Regions from separate parts of the Ectobacillus sp. OTK genome, predicted to be linked through region 3. Evidence: predicted binding sites of a transcription regulator. Region 3 holds the regulator's gene; each other region holds the start of a gene.
The links. The regulator NrdR, encoded in region 3, represses ribonucleotide reductase genes. The targets are predictions, from matches to a motif close to AACACNATATATNGTGTT.

Region 1: the regulator NrdR is predicted to act here: its motif matches at 1,415-1,432, upstream of nrdI (class Ib ribonucleoside-diphosphate reductase assembly flavoprotein NrdI).
Region 2: the regulator NrdR is predicted to act here: its motif matches at 959-976, upstream of AC6HZ4_RS17570 (anaerobic ribonucleoside triphosphate reductase).

What each region holds. Positions count from the first base shown of each region.
Region 1 covers NZ_AP048547.1:1,892,813-1,895,086, reverse strand. The annotation lists gene nrdE (class 1b ribonucleoside-diphosphate reductase subunit alpha) at 1-890, opposite strand, end outside; gene nrdI (class Ib ribonucleoside-diphosphate reductase assembly flavoprotein NrdI) at 877-1,236, opposite strand.
Region 2 covers NZ_AP048547.1:3,552,564-3,554,837, forward strand. The annotation lists gene AC6HZ4_RS17570 (anaerobic ribonucleoside triphosphate reductase) at 1-947, opposite strand, end outside; gene plsY (glycerol-3-phosphate 1-O-acyltransferase PlsY) at 1,179-1,757, shown strand; gene AC6HZ4_RS17580 (HesB/YadR/YfhF family protein) at 1,995-2,274, shown strand, end outside.
Region 3 covers NZ_AP048547.1:4,691,555-4,693,828, forward strand. The annotation lists gene AC6HZ4_RS23245 (replication initiation and membrane attachment family protein) at 1-717, opposite strand, end outside; gene nrdR (transcriptional regulator NrdR) at 791-1,252, opposite strand; gene AC6HZ4_RS23255 (cytosolic protein) at 1,292-1,693, opposite strand; gene speD (adenosylmethionine decarboxylase) at 1,805-2,188, opposite strand.

The DNA.
Region 1 (2,274 bases), 2.7 Mb from region 3:
GTATATGGAGCGAATACGTATAATGGCTGATCTTTTTCTGCTAGTTCAAAAAACTTGCTTGGTACGATTAATCCGATGGAGAGGGATTGAATACGGGTTTTCTCATCTGCATTTATTTTCTTTGAATCGAGGAATTCAATAATATCCCAGTGGAAAATATTCAAATACACGGCACCGGCGCCTTTTCTTTGACCCAACTGATTCGCATAAGAGAAAGAATCCTCTAACAGCTTCATCACCGGCATCACGCCGCTTGCTGCATTTTCAATCCCTTTAATTTCTTCGCCCCTAGCACGAAGCTTACTTAAATTCAAGGCAACGCCCCCGCCAATTTTACTCAGCTGCATGGCGGTATTAATATTAAATCCAATTGAGTTTAAGCTATCATCCATTTCCAAAAGAAAACAGCTCACCATTTCCCCTCTTCTGCTTCGTCCCGCGTTCAAAAAGGTCGGTGTCGCTGGCTGGTAGTTTTGCTTAATCATTTGCTTTGCATATTTCTTCGCTTTTTCCCCGTCACCGCGGCCTAAGTACAGGCTGACAATTGCAACGCGGTCTTCATAGCCTTCTAAATATTGCTTGCCATCATTTGTTTTTAAGGCGTAATCTTTATAAAACTTTGATACCGCCATATAGGATCGGAATTGGAAGTTTTCTTCGTATGTAATAGCATACACTTCCTCAATCTCTTCTAGAGAATACTCGCGCAAAACATTGTAGTAGTAATCCTGCTCAATCATGTAGGCGATGCGCTCACGTACGCTGTTAAACCGTACCGTATTTTCCCGCGCCTCTTTCAAAAACTCTTGCAATGCTTCCTTATCCTTCTCTAATTGATAGAAGCCGTCCGCCATTTGTGTAATTTCGTTATTGAGCTCAATATGTCGCAAGCCCCAGCACCCTTTCTTTAAAAAATTCTATATCTTTATTTGTCCCTGCTAATTCAAACTTAGACAAAACCGGCACTCTATATGTTTTTGCAATGTGGTCTGCGCTGGCGCCAAAATTGTCTCCCCAGTTACGATTTCCGCTCGCTGATACACCCTTTAGACGATCGTGGTTGCGCTCCAGAAATCTTGCTACACGCTCCGGCACTTTCCCGAATCCTGTTGTATATGTGACAAGGACATACTCCTTATCCAGCAGTAATTCGTCATGAATTTGCACCGCAGGCATATTGAGCTTTTGAATAAACCTTTTTACATTTCCTGTCATCGAATCATATACAATCAGCATCTCTAATTCCTCCATTTCCCGAACATAACCAAATTCTTCATATTCTCTATCTGCCTACATATTGTATTATGTTTTTTAAACGGACACAAGATATATGCGCAGATTTATTTCAGGCAAAAGAATTTGTTTTTCGACAAAGAAAGAGCCGTTCCGAAAAGAAGTACAAACCATATAAAACAACATTATAAATAGCATGTCAATACAGTGCATTTGCAGAAACTTGTCAACGTATTTTCTAGTTCATTCTAAAGGTGAGACGTAGGAATGTAGAGAAAAAGAAGGAAATTTGCAGAAGACTTTTCAAGACAAGCGACAAATTAAATTACGCTATACATATGAGAGGAAAGAAAGGGCACTAAGGAAGGTGTGGGGGCATGAAATTAGGAGGTAAGCGGGATAAACAGTCTGAACATGGCTGGCATGTTTTTATACAAAAAAAAGAAAGCCTCTTGGGACCCGAGAGGCTTGGCTGCTTTGTTTCTCGCGCATGCTTTGAGTTTTACGGGGTTTAGCCGATGAGCTTTCGCGCGGACAAGCGCACTACATCATAAAGTTTGTGTTTTGCCCTAAGGCATTGTGTCCCATGGAACAAGGTACCGCCCGGATACTACCTCGTTTTCTTCTCTCCTTTCTGCTGCCTGCGGTTTTGTATCTAGAGGAATTCTACAAAGAAATGATTTTTTTGTAAAATCATGTCCAGTGGATCTGTACAAGTATTTGTAGCAGAATTGTTACAAATGTCATATATTCGAAAGAGCGGACTTCTTTACATAATACGTTTACGAGACTATTATTTCCCGTCAATATTCTAGTTTCCCCGGGAAATAATATATATTTTTCGAGGGAAATGCCCTTTTCCCTTTAAAAATGTAGACAAATTCCTTTTATAAAGGTACAAAATAAAGCATTTTTGAAGTTTGATTCACCAAACAAAAAAAGATCTGATTGTTACAAATACCTTATAAATATTTCAAACAGCTAACATTTTTCGTTCCAGCCTATTGAGATTAGGAAGCCAAAATAGCTGCATGATACAAA
Region 2 (2,274 bases), 1.1 Mb from region 3:
TTCGCCATGACACGCGTTCTACATCCCATATAGCATGCTTCGCTTTCAGGCCGGCCGTCATAGTGCTGCAAATTAAAGGGTGCGTCTAAAAACGCGAAATTTGGAAATAGCCGCTTTGCGGTTGTTTCAAGCGCAAGTCGATACAAATCATAGTTTCGATCAGATGGAAGTACGTTAATCCCCTTCTTCAGCTTGAACACTTGAATGGGAAAAATAGGAGTTTCACCGTTTCCAAGACCGGTCTGCGTTGCTAAAAGCAGCTGACGGATGAGCATCCTGCCTTCCTTTGATGTATCCGTCCCGTAATTAATAGACACAAACGGAACTTGCCCTCCTCCTCGGCTGTGCATACTATTTGCATTATGGATGAATGCTTCGCACGCCTGGTATGTATCTCGTTTTGTTTCCTCCCAGGCAATTTGCTGTATCTCATCCGCTCCAAATCGTGCATAACTCCCTAGCCGTTCTATATGACGCTCATACGTTTTACGTACATATGGCGCTAAATCCCTATCAAACATAGCAAACGATTGTCCGCCATGCTGCATATTTTGATTTGCTTGTAAAATGATAGCTGCTAATGCCATTGCGCTGCTAATGCATTTTGGTTCCCTCATATGACCATGTCCGGTAGAAAATCCTCCCTTTAAAAGCTTGCCAAGCGGGATTTGTGAGCATGTCGTTGTTCCTGCCGCATAGAAATCCAAATCATGCACGTGGATCATATTATCCTGTACCGCTTGCTTCACTTCTTCAGTCAGTAAATATTCTAATGCATAAAATTTGGCGCCCTCTGAGGAAAATTTACCCATCATCCCCATTGGTGAACGTCCATCTACATTTGCATTTTCCTGCAATACATCCTGCTCCTCATAATGAATAATCCGTTGAAACGAAGCTGCCAGTTGTTCTAAAGCATGCTTTTTTCGTATTGAAAATTTTTCCATTTTTCTCACTCCACACAAAATATAGTTTTATTTTCGAATAAATTATACAATATGTAGATGCAGAAAAATGTATAGATTCTCACAGTATTGTGACACCTGTCGTACAACACCTCTGCATAGCGGTTTACAAAAAAACAACTTCTAACTTTTTCGTTATATGATACAATAGACTAAGAAAAAAGGTCTCTTACTGCTTTTATTAACATTATCCTTATAAAGGAGAAGAAACGTATGCTTACATACATTTTATTTTTAGCCGCCTATTTACTCGGCTCCATTCCGTTTGCCCTGGTGGTCGGAAAACTTGGGTACGGCATAGATATACGACAGCATGGGAGCGGAAATTTAGGCGCTACGAATACGTTCCGCACACTAGGTAAAAAGGCGGGATTTATTGTAACATTTGCCGACATTTTAAAAGGCACGCTTGCGGCATCTTTGCCTGTTATATTCAGTATTGACATTCACCCGCTTTGGTTCGGCCTAGTAGCGGTTATCGGGCATGTCTATCCGATTTTTGCAGGCTTCCGCGGCGGCAAAGCAGTTGCTACGTCAGCAGGTGTCGTTCTATTTTATCAGCCTATTATTTTCCTAGTGGTGATACTTGTATTTTTGGCGCTTTTGTATACAACCAAATATGTCTCCTTATCCTCCATGCTAACGGCTGTCGTTGCTGTCATTGCCGCTGTCATTGAAGGTGATAAACCGTTTATCTTCGGCGTCTCATTTCTTGCCTTGTTCGTTATTTATCGGCATCGAGCCAACATTAAGCGCATTTTAGACAAAACGGAACCGAAAGTAAAATTATAAAGAAAACTCGCCGATTGGCGAGCTGCTAGGCGAAGACAGAGGCGTAGTTGCACTTATACTTTATTCCTAAAATTTCTGCCTACGTCGAATGACTTCCCAGCTAGAAATTTATACTCTTTCTTAAAGAAGTATAAAAAAACGTTATACCGCAAAAAGGAGTTGTAAAGCATAAAGATAGCGCCTTTTTGCGTTTTTTTCTATACTATTAAGTAAGCGGGAAATTTAGGAGGATGGAATATGGAAATGTTTATATCAAAAGATGCGGCCAATTGGTATAAGAATGAGCTGCACCTACAACAAGGCGATGCCATTCGATTTTTTGTGCAATACGGAGGCTGCAGTACAGTACAAAAAGGCTTCTCGCTTGGAATTCGCAAGGATTTACCCGTAAACCCGGCGGCCCAAACGACAGAAAATGGCGTAACCTTTTTCATTGAAGAAGAAGACGAGTGGTATTTCGATGGCCATAATCTTTCTGTTATGTATGAGCCAAATGCAGAAGCACCAAATTTCCAAT
Region 3 (2,274 bases):
ACCATATACGTAGGCAAGCTTCACAATCGCTTCCTTCACCTGTGCTGTAATGGCCTTTTTCGGTACAAGCGCAGAAAGCCCTTCCGCAAACAGCTCAAAATCAAAGAAATCGTTCCAAACGCTTGGCGCCTTGCCTGCCGTACGTCCCGGTGCCGCAAAACCCGGCGGCAGGCTCACTTCCTCCTGCAAGGAAGCGATTTGCGCCGGAGAGAAGGATTGGAACACATCATTAAAGGAATGCGTTACTTCGCTGTAAGCCGAGATATCAGGTTCCTGCTCCAAAAAGGACTGCTTTAGCTTATTGTACTTTGTTTTACCAAGACGATTATATAAAAAGATATTTAATACAATATCATCAAAAAACTGCTTTGGCGACAACGGCGGCTGTAATTCGTACAAAAATGAACGTATATCCTCTTCTTTTTTTACGTATACCTTTAGCAGCCCAAGCGCCTCGAGCTTCATCCGTTCCTCATAAATTTCAGGAAGCGGCATGTACATATGAATCATCAGTGCATGATGATTACTTTCTTCACCGCCAGAAACGTACTGTTTCAATTCACTCCACAATGTATTGTATAAACCGATTGCTTTGCCGCCAACTAACGGCTGATATAGCATCGTCAATACATGACGGTCATGCTCGTGCAGCAGTCCGCTGGCGCATACGCGATACCGGTCCATCGGCAGCAGCTCTCTCCATGACTGTCTTTCCATCTTCATTGATTCCTTTCACTGTATATTTATCGGATAAAAAAGAGCCGATAGCACTTACGCCTCAAGCTCTTTTTTACTTTCCGCCTTTTTGAAGGATATCCTTTAATTCTTCAATAAACACATTTAAGTCTTTAAATTGCCGATAGACTGAGGCAAAACGAACGTAAGCTACCTCATCAATATCCCGAAGTGCTTCCATTACCATTTCACCGATTTTATCGCTTTCCACCTCAGACACCCCAATGTTGCGCAGCTCTCGTTCCACATGCTGCGTGACATCCTCAAGCTGCTTTAAGGAAACAGGTCGTTTTTCGCAAGCCTTGATCAGCCCTCGTAAAATCTTCTCTTTGCTAAACTGCTCACGCGTACCTTCCTTCTTTACAACTATCAAGGGTGTCTCTTCAACGCGCTCAAACGTCGTAAAACGATACAGACAGCTTTCACATTCTCTGCGTCTACGAATAGAGCGCCCTTCATCAACAGGACGAGAATCAAGCACTCTTGTACCATTATGAGAACAAGTCGGACAACGCATCGTCATCACTCCTCATTTATTTCTTTTACTCTTGTTCCGTTACAGCTTTGCGCCTAATCCCGATCCGATAAACACGAGCTGCTTGTCCAAGTGGCTGTAGAGCTCCGTAATAACTCGCTTGCTAAATCCGAAATCACTTGGCAGCGGCGTTTCAGTCGTTACAGAAAAGTCAATCGCTGTTTCAAATGGACGAATGGTAATTACAGTCACAACAACAAATGCTTTCTTAGAACCAACGATATTCACGCTCATTTCACCGCGTTCAGGAGAAATAGAAGTAACCGTATAGCCTTTTAGAGCACGAATAACATCTTCTACAGCTTTTAACGCATTTTGCGTGTTTGTTTTATAATAACGGCTTCTTAGCTGTTCATCCGGATGAGAGTCCATTGTTTCAGCATGTGTGGAAAAAACCTGCTTCATTTTCTGCATGATGCTCATAACATTTCCTCCTGCACGACAATATATTGTAGTTATATATACAAGTCATAATAAACTAAAAAAGAGGTGTAGAATACACCTCTTTTTATTTTAAAGCAAATATATTGTTTTTTAAAGAACTTTTGCGTCCCGCTGTTTAATTTCAAAACTGCCAGTTCCACGCGGCAATTCAATGCTTTCGCGTGTTTTTGCACCAAGACCTTCTGCAATGTAGTCAGCTGCTACATTCGGGTCAATACGATCACCACATGTATAAACATCAATGCTTGCATAACCATGCTCCGGAAAGCTGTGGATTGTTAAATGAGATTCGGAAATAATTACAACTCCGCTCACTCCTTGCGGTGCAAATTTATGAAATGCAACCTCACGTACTTCAGCTCCTGAGCGTAATGCAGCATCTACAAATAACTTTTCAATAAACGGCATATCATTCAATTTCTCAAAATCACAGCCCCATAATTCAGAGATAACATGACGGCCAAAAGTATCCATAGTATGCATATAAACTTCCCCCTTTAACTTCTTTTAACTAGCCACTTGAAAACCTAATGCACAGTATGGGACGTTTAACTACCACG